4 linked regions of the Phytoactinopolyspora mesophila genome follow. Each later gene encodes a partner of the first gene's protein in a complex. Links are inferred from orthologs where the notes say so. Each region holds a gene or a part of one and is shown in the gene's direction. Other genes may lie near its edges.

What was found.
Region 2: F7O44_RS15880 (region 1) and frdA share a complex: the UniProt entries of both Escherichia coli proteins name them as parts of the enzyme complex. The link is inferred for Phytoactinopolyspora mesophila from one-to-one orthologs.
Region 3: F7O44_RS15880 (region 1) and F7O44_RS18400 share a complex: the UniProt entries of both Escherichia coli proteins name them as parts of the enzyme complex. The link is inferred for Phytoactinopolyspora mesophila from one-to-one orthologs.
Region 4: F7O44_RS15880 (region 1) and frdD share a complex: the UniProt entries of both Escherichia coli proteins name them as parts of the enzyme complex. The link is inferred for Phytoactinopolyspora mesophila from one-to-one orthologs.

The regions. Positions count from the first base shown.
Region 1 is NZ_WLZY01000005.1:215,842-223,762, reverse strand. Bases 2,170-5,168 are described here. They hold F7O44_RS15880 (succinate dehydrogenase iron-sulfur subunit), read left to right. Parts: upstream 2,170-3,286; coding sequence 3,287-4,051; downstream 4,052-5,168. Other genes in these bases: guaA (glutamine-hydrolyzing GMP synthase), read left to right, coding at 4,150-5,168; sdhA (succinate dehydrogenase flavoprotein subunit), read left to right, coding at 2,170-3,287. In the rest of the region: F7O44_RS15900 (hypothetical protein), read right to left, coding at 1-172; sdhC (succinate dehydrogenase, cytochrome b556 subunit), read left to right, coding at 659-1,036; F7O44_RS15890 (succinate dehydrogenase hydrophobic membrane anchor subunit), read left to right, coding at 1,041-1,499; more of sdhA, read left to right, coding at 1,533-2,169; more of guaA, read left to right, coding at 5,169-5,721; F7O44_RS15870 (hypothetical protein), read right to left, coding at 6,240-6,440; F7O44_RS15865 (PspC domain-containing protein), read right to left, coding at 6,437-7,915. UniProt on the Escherichia coli protein: Two distinct, membrane-bound, FAD-containing enzymes are responsible for the catalysis of fumarate and succinate interconversion; the fumarate reductase is used in anaerobic growth, and the succinate dehydrogenase is used in aerobic growth.
Region 2 is NZ_WLZY01000006.1:270,121-277,988, forward strand. What follows is about bases 4,923-7,868. They hold frdA (fumarate reductase (quinol) flavoprotein subunit), read left to right. Parts: upstream 4,923-5,497; coding sequence 5,498-7,240; downstream 7,241-7,868. Other genes in these bases: F7O44_RS18380 (TIGR03767 family metallophosphoesterase), read left to right, coding at 4,923-5,151; F7O44_RS18385 (hypothetical protein), read left to right, coding at 5,249-5,482; F7O44_RS18395 (succinate dehydrogenase/fumarate reductase iron-sulfur subunit), read left to right, coding at 7,248-7,868. Outside these bases: F7O44_RS18355 (SDR family oxidoreductase), read left to right, coding at 1-771; F7O44_RS18360 (hypothetical protein), read right to left, coding at 749-922; F7O44_RS18365 (DUF892 family protein), read left to right, coding at 1,124-1,600; F7O44_RS18370 (DnaJ family domain-containing protein), read left to right, coding at 1,779-2,285; F7O44_RS18375 (hypothetical protein), read right to left, coding at 2,289-3,368; more of F7O44_RS18380, read left to right, coding at 3,574-4,922. UniProt on the Escherichia coli protein: Two distinct, membrane-bound, FAD-containing enzymes are responsible for the catalysis of fumarate and succinate interconversion; fumarate reductase is used during anaerobic growth, and succinate dehydrogenase is used during aerobic growth.
Region 3 is NZ_WLZY01000006.1:276,877-279,808, forward strand. It holds F7O44_RS18400 (fumarate reductase subunit C), read left to right. Parts: upstream 1-1,231; coding sequence 1,232-1,633; downstream 1,634-2,932. Other genes in the region: frdA (fumarate reductase (quinol) flavoprotein subunit), read left to right, coding at 1-484; F7O44_RS18395 (succinate dehydrogenase/fumarate reductase iron-sulfur subunit), read left to right, coding at 492-1,235; frdD (fumarate reductase subunit FrdD), read left to right, coding at 1,634-1,987; F7O44_RS18410 (LacI family DNA-binding transcriptional regulator), read left to right, coding at 2,109-2,932. UniProt on the Escherichia coli protein: Two distinct, membrane-bound, FAD-containing enzymes are responsible for the catalysis of fumarate and succinate interconversion; fumarate reductase is used in anaerobic growth, and succinate dehydrogenase is used in aerobic growth.
Region 4 is NZ_WLZY01000006.1:277,232-285,108, forward strand. The notes cover bases 1-2,955. They hold frdD (fumarate reductase subunit FrdD), read left to right. Parts: upstream 1-1,278; coding sequence 1,279-1,632; downstream 1,633-2,955. Other genes in these bases: frdA (fumarate reductase (quinol) flavoprotein subunit), read left to right, coding at 1-129; F7O44_RS18395 (succinate dehydrogenase/fumarate reductase iron-sulfur subunit), read left to right, coding at 137-880; F7O44_RS18400 (fumarate reductase subunit C), read left to right, coding at 877-1,278; F7O44_RS18410 (LacI family DNA-binding transcriptional regulator), read left to right, coding at 1,754-2,746; F7O44_RS18415 (glycerophosphodiester phosphodiesterase), read right to left, coding at 2,884-2,955. Outside these bases: more of F7O44_RS18415, read right to left, coding at 2,956-4,545; F7O44_RS18420 (carbohydrate ABC transporter permease), read right to left, coding at 4,583-5,410; F7O44_RS18425 (carbohydrate ABC transporter permease), read right to left, coding at 5,419-6,372; F7O44_RS18430 (ABC transporter substrate-binding protein), read right to left, coding at 6,408-7,727; F7O44_RS18435 (ABC transporter ATP-binding protein), read right to left, coding at 7,733-7,877. UniProt on the Escherichia coli protein: Two distinct, membrane-bound, FAD-containing enzymes are responsible for the catalysis of fumarate and succinate interconversion; fumarate reductase is used in anaerobic growth, and succinate dehydrogenase is used in aerobic growth.

The DNA.
Region 1 (7,921 bases):
GCGCCAAGACGTCGACCATTGAGCCGTCGATAACATCCCGCGCCCTGGCTAAATCCGTTTCCTGGACCACTTCCATACCGAGGTGCTGAAGCGAACGGCCGAGCTCTTCGAGCACTCGGGCACGCTTTCCCACCAGCAAAACTCGTGCGACATGTACCGATTCAGCCGTCATAGGCAACCCCTGAGCGCCCTATACTCCGCCAACCCTTGACATCGATCATCGGTGTTCGTCTCTCAAAAAGTCACGACCCCATCTCTCATGCTGAGATTTCGAATCATTAACGCCGCCTTCGCCGCACTGACGCTGCTCGACATGCGCGGGTAGTGATCATCACAGAATCCCCCCGCGCCAAGATCATCGGGGTGCGGTCGGCAACTGCGGCGCGCGGCTACGCGGACAGCCTGGAGGTCCCGGCAGGAGATCACCGCCGGGCCGTAGTTTGACTCATGTCACACCGCGATGGTGACTTCCGCCACGGAAACCGCGGTGGACACACGGCTACGATGTACGCCGGTCGGAGCCCGAATGCTCCGGCTGGGCCGCAGGTGCACGAGACGGGCCGGCCGCTCCCGCGGGGCGGACTGCCATGAACGCGGATCGGATCCGCGAGCTCACTGCGCGCCCGGTTCTTAAAATTCGTGAGAAAGGTGACCTCCCGTGCCCAAGGCGCCGGCAGGCACGATCTATCGCGGCCGAGAAGGCATGTGGTCGTGGGTGGCCCATCGGGTCACCGGCATCGGTATCTTCTTCTTCCTTCTCGTCCATGTCCTGGACACGGCGCTGGTGCGCGTGTCGCCGGAGGCCTACAACGAGGTCATCGCCACCTACAAGACGACGATCGTCGGGCTGATGGAGGCCGCGCTCGTCGGCGCGATCATCTTCCACGCCTTCAACGGGGTCCGGATCATCCTGGTCGATTTCTGGGGCAAGGGCCCGAGGTACCAGCGCCAGATGCTGGCCGGCGTCGGTGTCCTGTGGCTGGTACTCATGGTCCCGTTCCTGATCCGCCACCTATCTCACGTGTTCGGGGGCTGAGTAGATGACAACCACGACTTCCATCGCCGCCCCTCGGTCGCCTCGGTCTCCACGCCGGCTCCGCGGACGAACCAACACCGAGCTCTACGCCTGGCTGTTCATGCGGGTCTCCGGCCTGTTGCTGATCGTCCTCGTCTTCGGGCACCTGTTCGTCAACCTAATGGTCGGCGAGGGCATCAACGCACTCGACTTCGCCTTCGTGGCAGGGAAGTGGGCCGATCCGTTCTGGCAGATCTGGGACCTTCTCATGCTGTGGCTGGCCATGATCCACGGCTCCAACGGGATGCGCACTGTCATCAACGACTACGCCGAACGTGACCAGTTGCGGATGTGGCTCAAGGTCGGGCTCTACACCGCGGCGGCCATCACAATCGTGCTCGGCACGCTGGTGATCTTCACGTTCGATCCATGCCCGGTCGAGGCGGCTGCGGACTTGTTGCCGTCGTTCTGCCCCGGCGCTTAGAACGACCACAAGACCGGAAGAGAGATTCAACTCATGCAGACTCACCAGTACGACGTGGTGATCATCGGCGCCGGCGGCGCTGGAATGCGGGCGGCGCTGGAAGCCGGCCAGCGAGCACGGACCGCCGTCATCACCAAGCTCTATCCCACCCGCTCGCACACCGGCGCCGCCCAGGGCGGCATGTGCGCGGCACTGGCCAACGTCGAGGACGACAACTGGGAATGGCACACCTTCGACACCGTCAAGGGCGGTGACTTCCTCGTTGACCAGGACGCGGCGGAGATCATGGCGAAGGAAGCCATCGACGCGGTGCTCGACCTCGAGAAGATGGGCCTGCCGTTCAACCGGACCGAGGACGGCACCATCGACCAGCGACGTTTCGGTGGGCACACCCGGAACCACGGTGAGGCCGCGGTGCGACGCGCATGCTACTCCGCCGACCGCACCGGTCACATGATCCTGCAGACGCTGTACCAGCAGTGCCTCAAGCACGACGTCGAGTTCTTCAGCGAGTACTACGTCCTCGACGTCATCCTCAACGAGGTGGACGGCGAGCAGCGCACCGCCGGCGTCGTGGCCTACGACCTCGCCAGCGGTGAGATCCACATCTTCCGGGCCAAGTCCGTGGTGTTCGCCACCGGTGGCGCCGGCAAGGTGTACAAGACCACGTCCAACGCGCACACCCTCACCGGCGACGGCATGGCCATCGCCTACCGCCGTGGCCTGCCGCTGGAGGACATGGAGTTCTTCCAGTTCCATCCGACGGGCCTGGCCGGCCTAGGCATCCTGCTCTCCGAAGCGGCCCGCGGCGAAGGCGCCATCCTGCGCAACTCCGAGGGTGAGCGATTCATGGAGCGCTACGCGCCGACGCTGAAGGACCTGGCCCCACGTGACGTCGTCGCCCGCGCCATGGCCAACGAAGTACGGGCGGGCCGCGGCGCCGGGCCGAACAAGGACTACGTCCTGCTCGATCTCACCCACCTCGAACCGGCGCACATCGACGCAAAACTGCCCGACATCACCGAGTTCGCCCGCACGTACCTCGGAATCGAGCCGTACACCGAGCCGGTCCCGGTCTATCCCACCGCGCACTACGCCATGGGCGGCATCCCCACCAACGTGGAGACGGAGGTTCTGGCCGACAACAAGCGGGTGCTTCCGGGCATGTTCGCCGCCGGCGAGGTCGCCTGCGTCAGTGTGCACGGCGCGAACCGGCTCGGGACGAACTCGCTGCTCGACATCAACGTCTTCGGTCGCCGCGCGGGAATCGCCGCGGCCGAATTCGCCGCGAAGGCCCCCTGGGTCGAGCTTCCGGACTCACCGGAAGCCGACACCGTGGCTTTGCTGGAAGGCATGCGCGCGAGAGAGGACGGCGAGCGCATCGCCGACGTCCGGCGGGCTCTGCAGGAAACGATGGACGCCAACGCCCAGGTGTTCCGCTCCGAGGCGACCCTCAAGCAAGCGCTGGCCGACATCGCGGACCTGCGTGAGCGCTACGCCCGGGTCTCTGTGCAAGACAAGGGAAAGCGGTTCAATACCGACCTCTTGGAAGCCGTCGAGCTGGGTTTCCTGCTCGACTTGGCCGAGGTGATCGTCGCTGGTGCCCTCGAGCGCAAGGAATCACGCGGCGGGCATTTCCGTGAGGACTACCAGAACCGCGATGACGTCAATTACATGCGCCACACCATGGCGTACCGAGTCGCAGGTGACGACGGCACCGCCCAAGTCCGGCTGGACTACAAGCCCGTCGTCATCACCCGTTACCAGCCGATGGAGCGTAAGTTCTGATGACGTTGACCACCGAGGCTCCCGTCAAGGAAACACCTGACGCGGGCGCCATCCCGTCGTTCCAGGTCACCATGCGGATCCGGCGCTTCAACCCGGAGCTCGACACGGAGCCGCGCTGGGAGAACCACACCCTGACCATGCACGGCACCGACCGGGTGCTCGACGCACTTCACAAGATCAAGTGGGAGATCGACGGTTCCCTGACCTTCCGCCGCTCGTGCGCGCATGGCATCTGTGGCTCCGACGCGATGCGGATCAACGGGCGCAACCGGCTCGCGTGCAAGACGCTGCTCAAGGACCTGCCGCTCAAAAAGCCGGTGACGGTGGAGCCGATCAAGGGCCTGGCTGTGCAGAAGGACCTTGTGGTCGACATGGAGCCGTTTTACGAGGCCTACAAGTCGATCATGCCGTTCTTGGTCACGAGCGGGAACGAACCGACGCGGGAGCGGCGCCAGTCGCCCGCGGAACGCGAGCGGTTCGACGACACCACCAAGTGCATCCTCTGCGCCGCCTGCACAACGTCGTGCCCGGTGTATTGGTCCGACGGTCAGTACTTCGGGCCGCAGGCAATCGTCGGCGCGCACCGGTTCATCTTCGACAGCCGGGACGAAGGATCCGAGCAGCGCCTCGAGATCCTCAACGATCGCGAGGGCGTGTGGCGCTGCCGCACCACGTTCAACTGCACCGACGCCTGCCCCCGCGGCATCGAGGTCACCAAGGCGATCCAAGAGGTCAAGCAGGCTCTGCTGTTCCGCCGCGTCTAACCACCCGTAGCTTGCGTCCCTGCATCCCGAGGCCTCTGGCGCTCGCTTTGCAGGACGCTACCGGCGGCGACACAGACCGGTCGGATAGGCTCGGGCAAGTGAGTGAGACCACGCATGACACCGTGCTCGTTGTCGACTTCGGGGCGCAGTATGCGCAACTGATCGCCCGCCGGGTGCGCGAAGCCCGGGTGTACTCCGAGATCGTCCCGCACACCATGCCGGTGCAGGAGATGATCGCGAAACAACCGAAGGCCATCATCCTTTCGGGCGGGCCGTCCAGCGTCTACGCCGACGACGCCCCGTCGATCGACTCCTCCCTGTTCGACTCGGGCATCGCCACGTTCGGCATTTGTTACGGCTTCCAGGCGATGACTGTCGCGCTCGGCGGCCGGGTGGCGCGCACCGGCCTGTCAGAATTCGGCCGTACCCACATCGACATCGCCAACCCCGGCGCCCTGCTGCACGGCGTCGACACGGGGTCGTCAGTGTGGATGAGCCACAACGACTCCGTCACCCAAGCCCCGCCCGGGTTCGACGTCTTGGCCACGTCCGGAGCCACCCCGGTGGCGGCGTTCGAGGACACCGACCGTGGCTTGGCGGGCGTGCAATGGCATCCGGAGGTGCTGCACACCGAGTACGGCCAGGTGGTGCTCGAGCATTTCCTCTTCGACATCGCGGGCATCCGTCCTACCTGGACCATGGTCAACATCGTCGACGACGCCGTGGAGACCGTACGCGCCCAGGTCGGCGACAAACAGGTCATCTGCGCGCTATCCGGCGGCGTCGATTCCTCGGTGGCGGCCGCGCTGGTCCAACGTGCCATCGGCGATCGGCTGACCTGTGTCTTCGTCGACCACGGGCTGCTCCGCGCTGGCGAAGCCGAACAGGTCGAGCGTGATTTCGTCGCAGCTACCGGCGTCGACCTGCACGTGGTGCATGCCGAGGACCGCTTCTTGAATGCGCTCAAGGGGGTCGACGATCCCGAGGAGAAGCGCAAGATCATCGGCCGGGAATTCATCCGCGTCTTCGAGGACGCCGCACGGGAGATCGTCGCCAAGGCGGGTGCCGAGGGCGGCGAGGTCGAGTTCCTCGTCCAGGGCACGCTCTATCCGGACGTCGTCGAATCCGGCGGCGGCGAGGGCGCCGCGAACATCAAGAGTCACCACAACGTTGGCGGGCTCCCGGATGATCTGCAGTTCACGCTGGTGGAGCCGCTGCGCTGGCTGTTCAAGGACGAAGTCCGCGCGGTCGGCGAACAGCTCGGCATCCCGGCCGACATTGTCTGGCGGCACCCGTTTCCCGGCCCTGGCCTGGCAATCCGGATCATCGGCTCGGTCGACCACGAACGGCTGGAGATCCTGCGTAAGGCCGATGCCATCGCGCGGGCGGAGGTCACCGACGCCGGCCTGGACCGCGACGTCTGGCAGTTCCCGGTGGTGCTACTGGCCGACGTTCGCTCGGTGGGAGTGCAGGGAGACGGCCGCACCTACGGGCATCCCATCGTCCTTCGCCCCGTGAGCAGCGAAGACGCGATGACGGCCGACTGGTCGCGGCTCCCGTATGAACTACTCGAGCGGATCTCCACCCGGATCACCAACGAGGTCCCCGAGGTCAACCGGGTCACACTCGACATCACGAGTAAGCCACCCGGCACCATTGAATGGGAGTAGCACTCCGCCGCCCCGCAAACCTCACCATGTCTTCAGCGCTCCCCCATGCCTTCAGCGCACCGCCATGCCTTCAGCGCTCCTCCATGCCTTCAGCGCACCCCCATGCCTTCAGCGCTTCGCCATCGTCCACCCCGCCACTTTTCGCCCTCACCCTTCGGTGATCGTCAGTGGGTTGTGGTCGCTGTCGGAACCTATTTGTCCGATTTACCGGACGGGATAGCGACCACAACCCACTGACGATCACCGAAGGTTCCCCATGGGGAATACGACGAACGCCCGCCGCGAGCGGGACTCGACGCTGCTGCGGGGATGCGGCGGTTGAATCAGGGCGTGCCGGGTTCGGACGGGCATCGGCGAGACCCCGCTGCGTAAACCAGGCAGCCCCGCCGCGACCAAGGTGCGACGAGGCCGCCGGGGAGCAGCCAGAGACTTCCTCAGGCGCTTTACGAGCCTCCCGTGGCATGCTTTTCCGCCACGGGTTGTGAGGCATGAGGAAGTCTCTGGCTGCTCCCCGGCCCCTATTCGGACCGGTCGCGCCGGAGCTTGCCGATCGACGCCATCAGCCCAGCCAGGCCGATAGATACGAGCAGGACAGGGGCGGCCACTTCGAGCCCATCAAGCCCCATGACGTCCAGCTCAACCAGCGACCACACGATGAACACTCCAAGGAAGAACAGGCCGAATACGAGGGACGAGACGTCGGTGTCGTGGCGTTTCATGGGGCCGGCTCCAGTTCCGCGCGGGTGACTTCGATATTCCCGACGCCCACCTCGAGGGTGAGTTCTATCTGGCCGCCGCCGACGCCGTCCGGGCCGAAGTCCGTGTACGTTTCGGTTCGGCCGAAGCCCGATGTGGATGTGTCGAAGATATCTTGTGCGCCCAAACCCAGTGAGCTGGTGACGACGACGTCAGCCTCCGGCGGCACGATGACGCCCACAGGACCCACACCGAGTTGCACCGTGATGCTCACGACATCCCCGTCGTCGAGCTCCAGCTCAGAGAGGTCGTAGTCGACGGGGCCCGCACCGTGTTCCACGTTCGTTGCCGGCAGGGCCGCCAGATCCGCGGACGCGACCAGCTCCACCGGCCCGGTCGCGAGGCTCCATTGGTTGGCCAGGGAGGCCGGGATCAACGCGAGAGTCAAGAGAATGCCCAGCCAGATGAGTCCGCGGGAACGGCCGTACCAGGTGCCGACCAGCAGTCCGAGACCAACGACGGCCAACGGCACCGCAACGTACATCGGGCCTGGACTCAGGCCGAAGATCACACTGGACAGGGCCACACCGCCAACGGAGATCAACGCCGCGCAGAACGTCAGGAATCCGAGTACTGAACGCTCTTTGACCACCGGCTCAGCCGCGGGTGGCGCGACTGGTTCCGGAGGCTGGTCCTGGAGGTAATAGAGGTCGCTGTAGCGCGAGGACGACGAAGCATCTCCTGCGCCCCAGTCTGGCCCTTCCGGCCACCCCTGCGAAACCGAGCCTGACGTGCTCGGCACCGGCCCGAGATCTGACGCGACGGCAGCATCCGGCGCGGTGGCGTCGTCCACCGGCGTGGTCGACTCCGGCGTTTCCGGTGCAGAGGCGCCAGCGGTGGACCTGGAGGGGACGCCGGCGTCCGGGTCGGCCACATTCGGCGGTGCATACCCGGCGGCGTGGGGCGGGGTCCAACCGCCGGTGCCGGTGGCGGCGTCATACACGTACGGCACGTCGCTGGGCATCCGGGGCGGGTGCTCGGCTTCGGGCTCCTCGGCGCCTCGTTTCAGCAAGGTGTACACCCCGATCGCCGCGAGGATCAGCAGCACTGGGCCGAACGGCGCGGAGCTGATCACGATGCCGGACGAGATCAGGGTGACCGACCCCAGGGCCAGCGCCAGCGGGATGGCGCTGGTGTCACGGACCTCGCGGCGCCCGATCGCCTGGTCGAGTATCGAGGCCGGCTCGTCTTCGGCCGGAAGCAACAGCCACGCCGCCGCGTAGAAGAGGACACCGGCACCGCCGAAGAGAACGAGCACAGCCGTGACCACCCGCAGGATCACCGGATCGATACCGAGGCGTCGACCGAGACCGCCGAGCACGCCGGCGACGACACGATCGGTGCGGCTGCGCCGCAGCATACGCAGCTCCTCGTGCATCCCTGGTGAACTTGTGTAGGTGTGCCCACCATCCGGCGGGCTCGACGGGTTTTCGGTCATATACCG
Region 2 (7,868 bases), on another replicon or contig:
GTCGGCCGTGGACTGTTGGAGGGGCGCACGGCGCTGATCACAGGCGGCGACTCCGGCATCGGCCGGGCCGTGGCGGTGGCTTTCGCCAAGGAAGGCGCCGATGTGAGCATCGCGTATCTCGAGGAGACCGACGACGCCCGGCACACTATCGACTTGATCTCTGACGCCGGCCGAGACAGCCTCGGGATGCCCGGCGACATGTCGCATGCCGAGCACTGCCGCGACGTCGTCGCCCGGACGGCCGCGGAGTTCGGCCGGATAGACATCCTGGTCAACAACCTGGCGTATCAGAGGCCTCAGAAGTCCCTCGAGGCTATCGACGACGAGCAATGGGACCGCACGTTCCGCACCAACGTCTACAGCTACTTCTGGGTCACCAAGGCAGCCTTGAAACACATCCCCGAGGGCGGATCGATCATCAACACGTCATCGGTCAACGGGTTGAGAGGCAACAGCTCTCTCATCGACTACGCCGCCACCAAGGGTGCGATCAACGCATTCACCTACTCGCTGGCACAGTCACTCGTTGACCGGCGGATCAGAGTCAACTGCGTCGCGCCGGGACCCGTGTGGACTCCACTGATCCCGTCGACGCTCCCCGCGGAGAGTGTGCAGAGGTTCGGGGAAGACACTCCCATGGGCCACACGTCGCACCCGGACGACATCGCGCCGTCCTACGTGTTCTTCGCCTCAGAGCGGCTGTCGGGCTACTACAGCGGCGAGATATTGGCGCCCACCGGCGGCGAGATCACCGCGGGTTGTCGTCCTTGAGTTTCTCTGTGCCTTCTTTGATGTCGGTCGGGACACGGCGGCCTTTCGCCTCCTCCGCGGGCGTCTCATCCGCGGGACGCGAAGCCACCGGGGCCGGAGCCTCGTTCTCGATGTTTCGTTCCGGGTGCTGGCCTTTGTATTTGCCGCCCATGATGTCTCCCTATGTCAGTTGCGCCACGAATGAACGACGAGTCCGGCGTATTCCGATACCCCGCCCTGACGATCGCATGCAAGGGAACCGTGACTCGGAGAAGCCAGCTGGTGCGGTGTGCTGATGCCGCCTGTGGCTGTTTCGGACGTGTCCCGGCGGGTAGTGCGGGGAGAAGTACACATCACCAGGGGAGGAGTTGCGATGAACAACCGGGAACGAGTGATCTCTTGGCTCAACGACGCCTACGCGATGGAACAAGCTCTGGAGGAGAATCTCAAGCGCCACGCTGATGACGCCAAGGACGACGAAGAGGTGAGATCGCGCATACAACAGCACATTCAGGAGACCCGCCATCAGGCGGAGACGGTCCGTGGCTGCATCGAGTCGATGGGCGGTGAGGTTTCCAGAACGAAGAGCGTCCTGGCGGGAATGTTCGGCGGAATGCAGGGTATGGCGAACCGGTTCGTCGAAGACACGATGCTGAAGAACGCGATCGCCGACTATGCTGCCGAACATTTCGAGATCGCCTCGTACAAAGCGCTGATCGCGGCTTGCAAGGAGATCGGCGAAGACGAAGTGGCGGAGAAGCTGACCAATATTCTGCACGAGGAAGAAGAAATGGCCGCGTTCATCGAAGAGAAGCTCTCCGGAGCTGTCCAGCATGCGATGTCCGGCTGAGCGCAGAAGGTGACCGCAACACAGAGTGTCTTCGACGGATACGACCTCATACCGCAGGGCAGGGCGACCACAACTGGGACCATCGCACGCGTCGATCGGTCTCGGACGCCCCAGATATGCTGGAACCGGTCGAGAGCAGGGGATGATGTCCTCGAGTGCGCTTGCGGGAGGTTGACCCATGACACAGCGCAAACCGGCAGGTATGGGGTTCGAATCGTGGATCGATCGGCAGATCCGCGAGGCGGAAGAACGTGGTGAGTTCGATGATCTTCCGGGCGCGGGTAAGCCTCTGACCAATCTCGGCCGGTCTAACGATGAGATGTGGTGGATCCGGGAGAAGCTCGAACGGGAAGGGCTATCCACCGATGCGGTTCTGCCCACGCCGTTGAAGTTGCGCAAAGAGGTCGACCAATTGCCGGAGATCGTGCGTGGGCTGCCGACAGAGGACGACGTACGCGCCGCTGTGGAAGAGGTCAACGAGCGGATCAAGGCGTACTGGCGAGACCCGTCGAGTTCGATGGGCCCCCAGGTGCCGGTGGCACCAGCGGACGTGGAGAAGGTCGTGGAGCGGTGGCGCGCCGAACGTGCCGGCAGCGCCGGGAACCAACCCGAGCCCGTACCTGAGCCCTCGGCGCCGGCACAGCCCAAACCCCGGCGGCGCTGGTGGAAAAGATCGGGCGGCTGAACGCTACGTCTCGGCTTCGCCGCGGATGCCGGCCAGTGTTTTGGTGACGTGGTCGAGTTCACCCAGGTACGGGTCCGGTGTCCTGGCGGCGAGTTTGCCAAGTATCTGCTGTGCTTGTCCCAGCTTCCGCTCGGCGGTATCGAAGTCGTCGGCATGAAGGGAGCAGGTGCCCAGCAGCTTGAGCGTGGTGGCCAGATCCGGCAGGTAGTCCGGATCCATCTCTACCAACGACCACAGGCGCGTTTCGGCCTCCGACGCGTACGTGAAGGCGCTTCGGTAGTTGCCGAGCGACAGGCAGGTGCCGCCAAGTCTGAGGGCGATGCTGGCGTAGATCGAAACGGAGGCGACGGGCTCGAGCTGTGCGAGGCGCTCGCACACGTCGTAGGCCTCGCGCAGAGCGGCGAACGAGTCGTCCGGGTGCGTGAAGGTGAGGCTGAGCGCTTCCAGCGCTTGCGCCAGCTGGAGTAAGGACAACGCGTCCGAGTCTTCGGCCACCTGCCGGAAGATGTGCACCGACTCGGTGAACGCTCCTACCGCCTGGGTTGGTCCTTCGACGCTGGCCAGATTGTGGCCGTGGACCTTCAACGCCGCTGCCAACCTGGACGCATGGGCGGCGGGAGAGTGCTCGACCGCCGCCGTCAGCACGGCGACCAGTTGCTCGGATGCTGCCAGCGCATCGGACAACGAGCGGCCGTTCGCGCGGTCCTCTAGCTCGCCCAACTGGGCTTCGCTGGGTTTCCGGTCAGGTTCAGCCGCCTGGACCTTCGGTGTGGGTTCGCCCCCGGCGACTCGCTGCAGATCCGCCATGAAGTCGCTGAGCTCGAGATGGAAGCCGGGGTCACCAGCCGCGGCCTGTTCCAAGGTGGCCATCAGCTCTTCCAGGACATCGTCGCTGATCTGGTCTTCGCCGACCTCGACGCGTAGCCGTTCGAGATTGGGGTCGTCGCCCAGTTTGGCGAACACCGCTGCCCGCAGACCGTCGAGACTGGTCTTCTCGTGGGTAGACAGATGGAGGCCGGCGGTATTGAAGCTGCGCATCAACAGCAGTGTGGCCATGGCGGAGGCGAGTGGGGCACGTGCCACGGCTGGTCTCCAAACGCTGACAGTCGGAGATCAATTCATACCGCACGATATCGGGGCCCACAACTCCATCGGCGATGTGGCGCAGATCGGCCGTCCGGGGCGGCGCGAACGGGAGCGCAAGGGTTTGCGAACATGGTCATGAGGTATAGATCCGGGGCGAGGTCCGTTCCGTGTGACATCTTGACCGGTGACGAAGGAGTGACAGGTGCCGTGCGATCGATCCATCCTCACCACCACTGACCGGACCATACGGCGTGGACGCGTCGAGCGTACGGGCAATGCGCAGGAGTACTACTCGCTGCGGTACGCGTCGGGCGAGGCGCACATAGTCCGCACCGACCTGGGTGGTCGCCGGACCGGCTCGCTGGGCCGAAGCCTGGGTTACATCGCCCATGTCACCGATGTCCAGTTGCTTGATGTCCAGTCACCGGCCCGGCTGGAGGCCGTCCACGAACTCGGTGACCGGCCGGACGTGGGGCCGTTGCTGCCGATGTGGCGCCCTCAGGAACTGCTCGCCGCACACGCTACCGACGCATTGGTACGCACCCTCAACGCAGCCCGGATCAGCCCGCTCACCGGTGCCTCCCTCGACCTGGCGTTGACGACTGGAGACAACGTCGACAACATGCAGTGGAACGAGGTCCAGGCCTACCTGGGGCTGCTCTCCGGTGGGCCCGTATCGATGGACTCCGGCGGAACGGCCTACGAGGGCGTGCAGGACGGAGCTGTCACCTGGGCGTGGGATCCGGAACGTGCCGACTCAGCCTGGGCGCTGGATCACGGCTTCCCGCCAGTGCCCGGGCTTGTCGAGGCTGGTCTGCGGCGCTTCACCGCCGCTGGATTCGACGTGCCCTGGTTGACCTGTTACGGCAATCACGACGGGTTGGTGCAGGGCAGAACCCGGATCACCGCCGAACTCGCAAAGATCATGATCGGCGAACGCAAGGTCTACGGCTTCCCGGCAGGGGAGCTGGGCGACTTCGTGCGGGACCCGCTGCCGTTGTTTTCCGGGCCGGCCCGGGCGGTCGACGCGAGCGAGGACCGCCGGCCGGTGGAGCGGCCGGAGTTCGTCCGCGCGCACTTCGACGAAGGTGGCTTGCCCGACGGGCATGGTTTCACCAAGAAGAACCTGGACACCGGCACCGCGTACTACGCCTATGACGGCATATCCGGCGTCCGGATCATCGTCCTGGACACCACCAATCCGGGTGGTCACTACGAAGGCAGTATCGACGAGACACAGCTGGCCTGGCTCCAGCGACGCCTGTCGGAGGTGCACGGCGGGTCCGACGATCGACTGGTCGTGATCGCCTCACATCATCCGCGCAGCAGCATGACCAACACACTTCCGGTGCCTCCCGGACACGCTGATGCCGGCCGCCGAGTGCTTGGCGACGAGCTGGCGGCAACGCTGGAGCGATTCCCGAACGTCGTGGCCTGGGTCAGTGGACACACTCATCGTCACCACGTACGCCCGTGGCGGCACGCCAAAGGCGGCTTCTGGGAGATCACCACCGGCTCGGTGATGGAATGGCCGAGCCAGGCGCGGCTGCTGGAGATCGTCGAGAACGACGACGAGACGCTCTCGCTCGTCTCCACCATCGTCGACCACTCCGCGCCGGTCACGCCTGAGGGGATCGATACACCGGACGGACTAGCCGCATGGCACCGCGAACTCGCGGCGAACAGCCCGTACAGCGTGGGCGGTGTGGATGCAGGGGGAGAACCGACGGATCGCAACGTCGAGCTGGTGCTGGCCGATCCCCGGGTACGCGGCCGATGATGGTCTGCTCGCGGGGCCCTTTTCCCGGATCGCGAGTGGTGGGATAATGAGTCAAACTGCGTGACGCCCAGCCAATTGTCGAGGGATGTGGTGGGCGATGACAGTCACGAGCGACCGCTTCACAGCGAAGCTTGCGCCTTGTGGGCGCATCCAGGGCGGGGAACACCGCGAAAGCCGGGACGAGCAGGGTTTGTCCAACGACGAAACCCGGTTCACGTGCGGCTGCAGGACCAGCCGTGAGGAGTACCACGACGGCAGCATCGAGCACGTGGTGATCCGACACGACGGCAAGCTGCTGAGCCACGAAACGATCGGCGAACGCGGGGCCTGACGCCCCGGGGTGCCCATGACGACGGCACACGATGTCGTCCTCGTCGGCGGCGGCGGAGCAGGCCTACGCGCTGCTATTGCCGTCGCCGAGATGAACCTTGATCTTGACGTCGCGATCGTCTCGAAGGTCTACCCGATGCGTAGTCATACGGTGTCGGCCGAGGGCGGGGCGGCCGGCGTCGTCGGTAAGGACGACAGCCTCGATGAGCATGCTTATGACACCGTCTCGGGCAGTGATTGGCTCGCCGACCAGGACGCGGTAGAACTGTTCGTCGAGGAAGCACCGCGTGAGCTGCTCCGTCTTGAACACTGGGGTTGCCCTTGGAGCCGTGAGCCGGACGGACATATCGCGGTGCGCCCGTTCGGCGGCATGAAGAAGAAGCGCACCTGGTTCGCCGCGGACAAAACCGGCTTCCACATGCTGCACACGCTGTTCCAGACGTCGCTGAAGTACGGCACGATCCACCGTTACGACGAGTGGTTCGTCACCAAGCTGCTGGTCGACGACGGCCGGGTGCAGGGCGTCGTCGCGATCGAACTGTCGACCGGCCGGATTGAGACCATCACCGCCAAGGCGGTGATCCTTGCCACCGGCGGCTGCGGACGAGTCTTTCCGTTCACCACGAACGCGGCGATCAAGACCGGCGACGGCATGTCGTTGGCCTACCTTGCCGGCGCGCCGCTCAAAGACATGGAATTCGTGCAGTACCACCCGACCGGCCTGCCATTCACCGGCATCCTGATCACGGAGGCCGCCCGTGCCGAGGGCGGCTGGCTGCTCAATTCTGAAGGCTACCGCTACCTGCAGGACTATGACCTCGGTAGACCGGAGCCGACGGCAGTGATGCGCAGCATGGAACTCGGGCCTCGTGACCGGCTTTCGCAGGCGTTCGTCCACGAGGTGGAGAAGGGACGCGCCATCGACACGCCGTACGGGCCGGTGGTCAACCTCGATCTGCGCCACCTTGGGAAGGAGGTCATCGATAACAAGATCCCGTTCGTCCGCGAGCTATGTCTCAAGTACCAGAACGTTGACCCTGCCACCGAACTCGTCCATGTCCGGCCGGTCGTCCACTACATGATGGGTGGGGTCCATACCGACATCGACGGCACAACGCCGATCGACGGTCTGTACGCCGCTGGTGAGGTGGGATGCGTGAGCATCAACGGGGCCAACCGGCTGGGCTCGAACTCGTTGCCGGAGCTGCTGGTCTTCGGCGCGCGGGCCGGTCGGGCCGCCGCCGGGTACGCGGCGAGCGCTCCGGGACCCAGCCGCGCCGGTCTCGCCCAGGCCGACGACGAGCACCGGCGGATCTGGCGCGATCTGAGAGGCAGGCGTAGACACAGCGCCGAGAGGATCGCGGATATTCGGGAGGAGATGCAGCACACGATGGAGGGCTGCGCAGGCATCTACCGGTCCGGCGACTCGCTCACCAAGGCGGTCGACTCGCTGCGCGAGTTACAGGCGCGGCTCGGGGAAGCAACGCTCGACGACCGAACCGCCACGTTCAACACCGAACTGCCGGCCCTCCTCGAGCTGTCGGCGATGCTCGATGTCGCTGAGACGATCGTCCAGTCGGCCCTGCGTCGCGAAGAGTCGCGAGGTGCGCACCAGCGCACAGACCATCCGGCGCGTGACAACGAACGCTTCTTGGCTCATTCGCTTGCGTCGCGGGCGGCGGACGGTTCGTGCCACGTGACGTACCTGCCGGTCACCATCACCCGATGGCCGGTGGGCGAACGCGTTTACGGGAGGTGAGCATCCGGTGGCTGAATCCATCACCTTGGAGGTGACGCGTTACCAGCACGACGTGGACGACGAGCCTTGGACGCAGGAGTACGATATCCCGCTGCGTGAGAACTGGGTGGTTCTGGACGGGCTCAACCACATCAAGGACCGTTTGGACGGGACTTTGTCGTACCGGTGGTCGTGCCGGATGGGAATCTGTGGCAGCTGCGGCATGATGGTCAACGGCGAGCCGCAGCTGACCTGCGCGGCATTCCTGTTCGACTATGCGCCCGGGCCGATTCGGGTGGAGCCCTTGGCCAACTTCCCGGTGGTTCGGGATCTCATCGTCGATATCGGCGACTTCATGGAGAAACTGCCGCGGGTCTCGCCGTGGATCGTGCGTGAGGAGGAACAGCCGACCTCGGAGGGCGAGTATCTGCAGACGCCGGCCGAACTCGACGAGTACAAGCAATACAGCATGTGCATCAACTGCATGTTGTGCTATTCGGCGTGCCCCGTCTACGGGATCGACCCCGACTTCGTGGGGCCGGCAGCGATCGCATTGGCCCAGCGCTACAACCTCGACTCCCGGGACGAGGGTGCCGCCGAGCGACTCGAGACGTTGATCCATCCGGACGGTCTGTGGGCCTGTACCTAC
Region 3 (2,932 bases), on another replicon or contig:
CGCCGGTCTCGCCCAGGCCGACGACGAGCACCGGCGGATCTGGCGCGATCTGAGAGGCAGGCGTAGACACAGCGCCGAGAGGATCGCGGATATTCGGGAGGAGATGCAGCACACGATGGAGGGCTGCGCAGGCATCTACCGGTCCGGCGACTCGCTCACCAAGGCGGTCGACTCGCTGCGCGAGTTACAGGCGCGGCTCGGGGAAGCAACGCTCGACGACCGAACCGCCACGTTCAACACCGAACTGCCGGCCCTCCTCGAGCTGTCGGCGATGCTCGATGTCGCTGAGACGATCGTCCAGTCGGCCCTGCGTCGCGAAGAGTCGCGAGGTGCGCACCAGCGCACAGACCATCCGGCGCGTGACAACGAACGCTTCTTGGCTCATTCGCTTGCGTCGCGGGCGGCGGACGGTTCGTGCCACGTGACGTACCTGCCGGTCACCATCACCCGATGGCCGGTGGGCGAACGCGTTTACGGGAGGTGAGCATCCGGTGGCTGAATCCATCACCTTGGAGGTGACGCGTTACCAGCACGACGTGGACGACGAGCCTTGGACGCAGGAGTACGATATCCCGCTGCGTGAGAACTGGGTGGTTCTGGACGGGCTCAACCACATCAAGGACCGTTTGGACGGGACTTTGTCGTACCGGTGGTCGTGCCGGATGGGAATCTGTGGCAGCTGCGGCATGATGGTCAACGGCGAGCCGCAGCTGACCTGCGCGGCATTCCTGTTCGACTATGCGCCCGGGCCGATTCGGGTGGAGCCCTTGGCCAACTTCCCGGTGGTTCGGGATCTCATCGTCGATATCGGCGACTTCATGGAGAAACTGCCGCGGGTCTCGCCGTGGATCGTGCGTGAGGAGGAACAGCCGACCTCGGAGGGCGAGTATCTGCAGACGCCGGCCGAACTCGACGAGTACAAGCAATACAGCATGTGCATCAACTGCATGTTGTGCTATTCGGCGTGCCCCGTCTACGGGATCGACCCCGACTTCGTGGGGCCGGCAGCGATCGCATTGGCCCAGCGCTACAACCTCGACTCCCGGGACGAGGGTGCCGCCGAGCGACTCGAGACGTTGATCCATCCGGACGGTCTGTGGGCCTGTACCTACGTCGGCGAGTGCACGACGGCCTGCCCCAAGGATGTCGACCCGGCCGGTGCCATTCAACGTTACAAGCTGAGCGCCGCCATCGAGACGGCCAAGTCCTATCTGTTGCCGGGACGCGAGTCATGACCGGCGTGCCTGCTCGGCCGCGTGGGTACCGGCAGCAGCCGTCGCTCTGGTGGTGGATGCACAAGCGCTCGTACACGCTGTTCATCCTTCGTGAGCTGAGTTCGGTCTTCGTTGCCTGGTTCGTCCTGTTCCTCCTGCTGTTGGTCTACGCGGTCGCGGGAGGAGCGGAGCGGTACCAAAGCTTTCTGGACTCGGCGGCGAACCCGGTGGTGATCGGCCTCAATGCCGTTGCGCTGGCCTTCGTGTGTCTTCATGTCGTCACGTGGTTCAATCTCACCCCACAGGCCATGCCCGTACGTGTGCGTGGCCGACGGGTTCCGTCGGCGGTGATCGTTGGATCGGAATACCTCGCCCTGGCGATCGTGTCGGCTTTCGTGGCGTGGCTGGTGGTGGGCTAGATGCCGAAACGACAGGTCGAGCCCTTCGCCTGGCTGGCGTTCAGCGCGGGTGGCGTGATGGCGGCGTTGTTCGTCCCGATGCTTCTCTTCCTCTTCGGGTTGGCGTTCCCCTTGGGCTGGATCTCGGCTCCGAGCCACCCGGAGCTATTGGACCTGCTGAGTCATCCCGTCAGCCGGATCGTTCTGCTTGGCGTCTGCGTACTGGCGTTGCTTCACTTCGCGCACCGCTTCCGGTACACACTGCACGATGGTCTGCAGTTGAAGGCGATGACTGGGGTGATCGGCGCGGCGTGTTACGGCTGCGCCGTCCTCGGCTCCGTAGCCGCGGCCTACCTGCTGGTGATCTACCTCTGAGATGGTCCGGTGCGGGCGGGCTTTGCTGCGACTTGGGGTCTGGAACTTCGATTCGGCGCTAAATCGATATAGCCTCATCTTGCTGCCATCTCGCGGCAGCCGGCTATCTGAAGGGGGTCCGATGGCGCATCCGCCGAGCATCAAGGATGTTGCGCGGGAAGCAGGTGTCTCGCCCACCTTAGCGAGTTTCGCGCTCAACGGACGTGAAGGTGTGGGGGAGAAGACGCGCCAGCGCATCCTTGCTGTGGCCGCGGAGCTCGGCTATCGCGGAAATCCGTATGCCCGTGCGCTGCGAACCGGCAGCAGCAACTCCTTCGGACTGCTGATCCGCAACCTCGGTAACCCGATCTTCCTCGACGTCATCGCGGGTGCGCAGGAAGCCGCCATCGAATCGGAGACGACGGTCCTGGTGGCCGATTCGGACTACTCATTCGATCGCGAGCGCCAGCACATCGAGCGCTTCGCGGCCAACCGGGTCGACGGGCTCGCCATCGCGCCGGTTGGACCAGGGGAGTCGGTCGAGCTCTGGCACGAGCTGCGGCCGGGCGCTCCAACAGTGGTGCTTTACGCGACGGCGCAAGGCCTCGACAACGTGATTCGGGTGGGCCCCGACGCGCGGCGGGCGGTGCGCCTCGCCGTCGAGCACCTGGTCGAATATGGTCACCGGGACATCGCGTTCCTGACCGCGCCCCCGGAACTGATGGCCGACCATGATCGGCTGGCGGAGCTGGAAGTGGTGTGTGCCGAACTTGGTATCACCCCCCGCCCGGTCGCCACACTGCTCAATCTCACCGCGGTGACCGAGCGGACCACGAAGCTGCTGTCCGGCCCCGGCGCGCCCACCGCGGTGATCACCAACTCCGACTACACCGCGCACGGTGTGTATCTCGCCGCCCGCGAATGTGGCCTGGTCATCGGACGAGACCTCAGTGTGGTGGGGCACGA
Region 4 (7,877 bases), on another replicon or contig:
GCGCGTGACAACGAACGCTTCTTGGCTCATTCGCTTGCGTCGCGGGCGGCGGACGGTTCGTGCCACGTGACGTACCTGCCGGTCACCATCACCCGATGGCCGGTGGGCGAACGCGTTTACGGGAGGTGAGCATCCGGTGGCTGAATCCATCACCTTGGAGGTGACGCGTTACCAGCACGACGTGGACGACGAGCCTTGGACGCAGGAGTACGATATCCCGCTGCGTGAGAACTGGGTGGTTCTGGACGGGCTCAACCACATCAAGGACCGTTTGGACGGGACTTTGTCGTACCGGTGGTCGTGCCGGATGGGAATCTGTGGCAGCTGCGGCATGATGGTCAACGGCGAGCCGCAGCTGACCTGCGCGGCATTCCTGTTCGACTATGCGCCCGGGCCGATTCGGGTGGAGCCCTTGGCCAACTTCCCGGTGGTTCGGGATCTCATCGTCGATATCGGCGACTTCATGGAGAAACTGCCGCGGGTCTCGCCGTGGATCGTGCGTGAGGAGGAACAGCCGACCTCGGAGGGCGAGTATCTGCAGACGCCGGCCGAACTCGACGAGTACAAGCAATACAGCATGTGCATCAACTGCATGTTGTGCTATTCGGCGTGCCCCGTCTACGGGATCGACCCCGACTTCGTGGGGCCGGCAGCGATCGCATTGGCCCAGCGCTACAACCTCGACTCCCGGGACGAGGGTGCCGCCGAGCGACTCGAGACGTTGATCCATCCGGACGGTCTGTGGGCCTGTACCTACGTCGGCGAGTGCACGACGGCCTGCCCCAAGGATGTCGACCCGGCCGGTGCCATTCAACGTTACAAGCTGAGCGCCGCCATCGAGACGGCCAAGTCCTATCTGTTGCCGGGACGCGAGTCATGACCGGCGTGCCTGCTCGGCCGCGTGGGTACCGGCAGCAGCCGTCGCTCTGGTGGTGGATGCACAAGCGCTCGTACACGCTGTTCATCCTTCGTGAGCTGAGTTCGGTCTTCGTTGCCTGGTTCGTCCTGTTCCTCCTGCTGTTGGTCTACGCGGTCGCGGGAGGAGCGGAGCGGTACCAAAGCTTTCTGGACTCGGCGGCGAACCCGGTGGTGATCGGCCTCAATGCCGTTGCGCTGGCCTTCGTGTGTCTTCATGTCGTCACGTGGTTCAATCTCACCCCACAGGCCATGCCCGTACGTGTGCGTGGCCGACGGGTTCCGTCGGCGGTGATCGTTGGATCGGAATACCTCGCCCTGGCGATCGTGTCGGCTTTCGTGGCGTGGCTGGTGGTGGGCTAGATGCCGAAACGACAGGTCGAGCCCTTCGCCTGGCTGGCGTTCAGCGCGGGTGGCGTGATGGCGGCGTTGTTCGTCCCGATGCTTCTCTTCCTCTTCGGGTTGGCGTTCCCCTTGGGCTGGATCTCGGCTCCGAGCCACCCGGAGCTATTGGACCTGCTGAGTCATCCCGTCAGCCGGATCGTTCTGCTTGGCGTCTGCGTACTGGCGTTGCTTCACTTCGCGCACCGCTTCCGGTACACACTGCACGATGGTCTGCAGTTGAAGGCGATGACTGGGGTGATCGGCGCGGCGTGTTACGGCTGCGCCGTCCTCGGCTCCGTAGCCGCGGCCTACCTGCTGGTGATCTACCTCTGAGATGGTCCGGTGCGGGCGGGCTTTGCTGCGACTTGGGGTCTGGAACTTCGATTCGGCGCTAAATCGATATAGCCTCATCTTGCTGCCATCTCGCGGCAGCCGGCTATCTGAAGGGGGTCCGATGGCGCATCCGCCGAGCATCAAGGATGTTGCGCGGGAAGCAGGTGTCTCGCCCACCTTAGCGAGTTTCGCGCTCAACGGACGTGAAGGTGTGGGGGAGAAGACGCGCCAGCGCATCCTTGCTGTGGCCGCGGAGCTCGGCTATCGCGGAAATCCGTATGCCCGTGCGCTGCGAACCGGCAGCAGCAACTCCTTCGGACTGCTGATCCGCAACCTCGGTAACCCGATCTTCCTCGACGTCATCGCGGGTGCGCAGGAAGCCGCCATCGAATCGGAGACGACGGTCCTGGTGGCCGATTCGGACTACTCATTCGATCGCGAGCGCCAGCACATCGAGCGCTTCGCGGCCAACCGGGTCGACGGGCTCGCCATCGCGCCGGTTGGACCAGGGGAGTCGGTCGAGCTCTGGCACGAGCTGCGGCCGGGCGCTCCAACAGTGGTGCTTTACGCGACGGCGCAAGGCCTCGACAACGTGATTCGGGTGGGCCCCGACGCGCGGCGGGCGGTGCGCCTCGCCGTCGAGCACCTGGTCGAATATGGTCACCGGGACATCGCGTTCCTGACCGCGCCCCCGGAACTGATGGCCGACCATGATCGGCTGGCGGAGCTGGAAGTGGTGTGTGCCGAACTTGGTATCACCCCCCGCCCGGTCGCCACACTGCTCAATCTCACCGCGGTGACCGAGCGGACCACGAAGCTGCTGTCCGGCCCCGGCGCGCCCACCGCGGTGATCACCAACTCCGACTACACCGCGCACGGTGTGTATCTCGCCGCCCGCGAATGTGGCCTGGTCATCGGACGAGACCTCAGTGTGGTGGGGCACGACGACCTGCCGACGGCTGCCTTGCTGGACCCACCGCTCACCACCATCACGATGGACGGGCGCGCACTCGGCCGGGCACTGGTCGCGCGCCTGCGCCAGTCCGACCAGACCGACCATGCTGAATCGGTCGGCCTGGTCGTCCGGCGCTCGACGGGCCCCGCACCCAGCTGACGACGCGAGCTCGGCGCGTAGAACTCCGGAAGATGGATTCTCTCCATGGTGTGGTGGGCATCAGCGAGGGAGGCCGATGGCGCAGCCTCCCTCCGACCGAGTCTGCTGGGCGAGGAGAGAATCCATCTGCCGGAGCCCTAGCCGTTCAGCTCCGCATGCAGCTGGGTCGCGTACTCCTCGTCGCCGCCGGTGCCGCTGGCGCCGATACGCCACTTGCCGCCGTCGTACTCACCGGCCGGCCAGTCGCGCCCACCACTCTCCCAGTGGGGCGTCCAGGCGATGAAGTTGTGCGCGGTGGAGAAGAACACGTCGTCGTCGGCCCAGGCGGAGCCGTCCTGGTACGCGGCGACGACCGTCAGGTTGTCGTCCCACGCAACGGTCCAGTCGGACATCGGCATGGCATGGCTGCGTTCCCGGTCGAGAATCTCGTTGTCGCCGATCCGCGGCAGGCCGGTGTCGAGGCCCCAGCCGACCTGGTAGACCGGCTCGGACGTCTCACCGTTGACATGCCAGGTCATTTCGTGGTCGAACCATTCGTCCTCGAAACGGAACTCCCAATCCACCTCGATCGGCTCGCCGAGCATGGGAATGCCGAGCAGGCTCAGCTCCCGGCCGTCGTCGGACTGCACGATCTCAGCCGGCTCGCCGATGGGCAGGACCGGGCTGAACTGGCCGACGCCCACGAACGGCACGGTGCCGCGCGTGGTGTGGTTGAGGATCTCGCGGTGTTGCCCCTGCCCGGACGGGTCGAAGCCGAGATTGACGATCCGGGTGTCGGGCGAGGTCGAGAGCACCAGCCGGTAGTGGCTGGATTCGAACACGATGTCTTCGGCGTCGTCCTCCGGAGGTTCGAACTCCAGCCCGAGCAGGCCGTGGTCGATCATCTCCCGCAGCATGTCCGGGTAGTCCGTGGCAACAGCGGCGGCGCCGAGATCGTAGGCGTCGTACATCCGGCCGGCGTCGTTCAACGTGTAGAGACCGAAGTTGAACCCGAGGTCATGCAGGTCGTCGTGCAGCCGCGGGTTGTTCGCGACGTTGTCGAAGGCGGTGATCATCCAGTCGGTGTACTCGGCTGTCTCCTCGAGCGCCTCCCGGCTGGGGATGTTCCCGGCGCCCCACATGGGCACGAAGGTGATGCCGTCCGGTGCGATCGGCATGAAGTCTTCGGTGAGCCATTCCCGGTCGAAGGCGAGCACCTGGATGAGTCCGCGCTTCAGCGCCCCGGGGAGGTATCCGGGCACGGCCTCGAGTTCCTCGATGATCCGCTCGGATATCCCGGGGTAAAGGTGTGGCGACTTCACGTCCAGCTGGACACCCGCGCGATGATTGATGAGCTCGATCGCCTCGCGCAGAGTCGGGACCTCTTCACCGGTGAAGCGCGGGTTGAATGGGCTGCCGGCATCGAGCTGTTTGATCTCGTCCAGGGTGAAGTCGCGTACCCGCCACGGAGCTCGGTCAGGGAAGAGCTCCCGGACGTTCGTGGTCGTGTCGAGGACGGTGTCGTGAACAAGCACGATCTCGTCGTCGGCGGTCAAGTGCAGGTCGAATTCGATGAAATCGGCCTTCTGCTTGATCCCGAGAGAGAAGGCGGTGAGCGTGTTCGACGGCGCCATACCTGATGCGCCCCGGTGGGCGGCGATGAGCATTTCGCCGGATGAATCAGCTGGCTTCTTCGTGTGTTGCACTTCGTCTGGACTGGCGGACGCTGCTGCGAACAGCGCTGCCGCGGTCGCGACCACGACGGCGAGCACAACGGCGATACCGCGCCTCAACGTCCTCGATACGGCTAACGAACCCATGTGAACGGCCTCCCTTTTCAGTGGCGGCTGGCGGGGGTTACTTGATCCCAGAGCGCATAAAGCTCTGGATGAACTGCCGCTGAGTGAGCAGGAACAACGCGAGCAGCGGCGCGACGACGATGACGGTCCCTGCGGTGAGCGAGGCGAAGTCGATTCCGGTCTCGGGGGAGAGGAAACGCACGATCCCGACCGTGATCGGGCGGGACTCCGGCGAGCGGGTGATGACCAGCGGCCAGAGGAAGTTGTTCCAATGGAAGCTGATCGACACCAGACCGAACGCGACGATGGTCGGGCGGGCGATCGGCACGTAGACCTTCCACAACGTCTCCAGCCGGGAGGCACCTTCGATCTCGGCCGCTTCGACCAGTTCGCTGGGGACCGTCTTGAACTGCTGCCGAAGGAGGAAGATGCAGAACGCGCTCGCCGCGTACGGGATGGCGATACCGGGGATCGTGTCTTGTAGCCCGAGGTTGGAGACCAGCCGGTAGTTCTCCGTCAGCAGGATCTCCGGGAAGATCATCAGCTGTAGCAAGACGAAGGCGAACACGATGTCCCGGCCCGGGAACGTGTAGCGAGCGAGCGCATACGCGGCCAGCACGCCGAGGATCAACTGGACGACGACCAGACTGCTGACCAAGATCACCGTATTCATGAAGTACCGGTCGAACGGCGCGGCGTTCCACACCGACTCCACGTGGTCGAACGTCCAGCCCTGGAACGGGTTGAGGGTCAAGGCCACCGCGGGTTGCCGGAACGCCGCCCAGAACACGTACAAGAGCGGCGCGATCCAGAGGAATCCGAGCAGCCAGGCCATCCCGACTTCGATCTTGTCGGAGATGCGCGGCAACAGCGTTGTACGGTTCATCTACTCGCCTACCGGTAGTGGATGCGACGTTCGAACAGACGGATTTGAATGAGCGCCAGGACGATCAGGATGAGCACGAGCACCACGGTGATCGCCGCGGCGTACTCGGGCCGGCGCTGCGGGAACGTGGTCTGCCAGATGTAGTAGAGCAACATGTTGCTGGCGTTGTTCGGCCCGCCCTGAGTCGTCACGAAGATGAAGTCCACCTGCTTGAAGCTGTTGGCGAGCCCGACGATCGAGGTGAACAGCGTGGTCGGCATCAGCAACGGGAAGGTGACTCTGCGGAAGTGGTACCAGCGCCCGGCACCTTCCAGCTGGCTGGCTTCGTCGAGCTCAGGAGAGATGAGCTGCAGCCCCGCCAGGTAGAAGAGCATGAACAACCCGGCTTGGTGCCAGATCATCATCACCATGAGCGCCGGCAGCACCGTCGACGGGTTGCCCAGCCAGTTCTGTCCTTCGAAGCCGAGCCATCGGGCGATCGTGTTGAGTGCGCCGAAGTTGGGCTGGTAGAAGAACAGCCAGATCGCCGCGGCGGCGACTACCGGGAGCATCGCGGGCGTGAAGTATGCCAGCCGAAGCAGGCCCCGCCCGCGGAGCTTCTTGTTCACCAGCACCGCCATCAGCATTGCCACAGCGATGCTCACGGGAACAGTGATGAAGGAGAACAATAGGTTGTTGATGAGGCTCCGCCGGAAGACGGCGTCGCCCATCATCTGCTCGTAGTACGCCGGCCCGATGCCTCCGTCGATCCCTGGCTCTTGAAGGCTGCTCCACAGCGCGCTGATCGCCGGGAACACCGTGAAACCGCCGAGGAAGAGCAACGACGGCACCATCAGGAGCCAGGCGAAGACCGGGTTGGGTATCCGCCGGAGGTGATGGAGCGGACCCTGGCGGGGCCGGGAGAAGGTCGGCAGGACCTCCTCCGCGGCTTCGCCGGGCGGGCGCTCTTGAATGGTCGCCATAGGGTTGTTGTGGTCTCGTTCCACGGGGCGCGGGCTCAGTTCTGGTACGGGCCGAGGACGTTGTCGGCCTGTTCCTGGGCGTGGCGCATGGCTTCCTCCGCCGTGGTATCGCCCACGATGGCGCCCTGGAGCGCGTCGGTGACGATCTCGTAGATCTGACCACGGGCATAGGTCGTGAGCTCCCGGACCGCGTATTCGAGCTGGTCACGAGCGACGGCTGCCTCCGGGAAGTCGGCGACGTACTCCTGCATCGCCTCGGTCTCCCAGGCCTCTGGCAACGGAGCAACGTACCCAGTCGCGATACCCCACTCGGCGGCCTGCTCCGGCTGGGTGAGGAAGCGGATCAACCGCATGGCGGCGATCTGCTCGGCCTCAGATGCGTCGGCGAAGAGGAAGAAGTTGCCGCCGCCGGTGGGCGAACCGCGGCGCACGCCCTCGGGCAACATGTCGACGCCGAAGTCGAACGACGCGTTGTCGCGAACGTTGGTGAGGTTGCCGGTGGTGGTCCAGATCATCGCGACCTGCTCCTGGAGGAAGTCCTCCGGGGTGGTGCCCCAGTCGACGATGCCGGGCGGGTGCACGCCGTGGTCCTGAGACAGGGACAACCAGAACTCGAGAGCCTCGATCACCTGGGGCTGGTCGAGGTACACCTCGGTGCCATCCGCGCTGACGATCTCAACGTCGTTCTGGGTGGTGAACGCCTGGAAGAGCCAGTACGGGAAGCCGGATGACGGCATCTGGACACCCCAGCGCGCATCCGTTTCCGCTTGCACCTGCTCGGCGATCTCGATCATCTCGTCCCAGGTTTGCGGCGCGTGATCGGGATCGAGGCCGGCTTCCTCGAACAGGTCCTTGTTCCAGTACTGCACGATGGTCGAGCGCTGGAACGGGATACCCCAGGTCCGGCCTTCGGGGTCCCGGCTGTTGGCCATAAAGGCGTCGTAGAACGAATCGAGCCAGGCTCGTTCTTCATCCGTGGACACCACGTCGTCGAACGGCACGATCATGTCGTCGTCGATCAGCTGGAACATGTCCGAAGACAGCAGCACGGAAGTCACCGGGGCGTCGCCACCGTCGACCGCGGTCTGCACCGCGACGATCGTCTCGTCATAGTTGCCGCTGTACACGGCTTGCACCGAGATCTCCGGGTTCTCACTCTCGAAGTCGTCGATCAGCCCGTCGACGACGTCCTGGAGCGGGCCCCCCACGGCGATCGGGTAGTACATCGTGATCTCGATCGGGTTGTCCGCCGTTGCTTCCTCGAGCGCGGATTCTCCGTCGTCCGATCCGCAGGCAGCGATCAAGAGCGCAAGCGCCGAGATTGCGGCGACCGCGGATGCCGGGCGTGTACGCATTCGTCTCATCCCTTCATGAACTGGCGGTTCTCGGATGTGGTGGCGCCAGTGGCGGCGTCCCATCCGGGAACTCGTTGACCGGACTCCGCATCGAACAGGTGCAGGTCTTGGAGGCGGAACCCGATGCGGTAGCGGGCGCCGTCGTCGAGC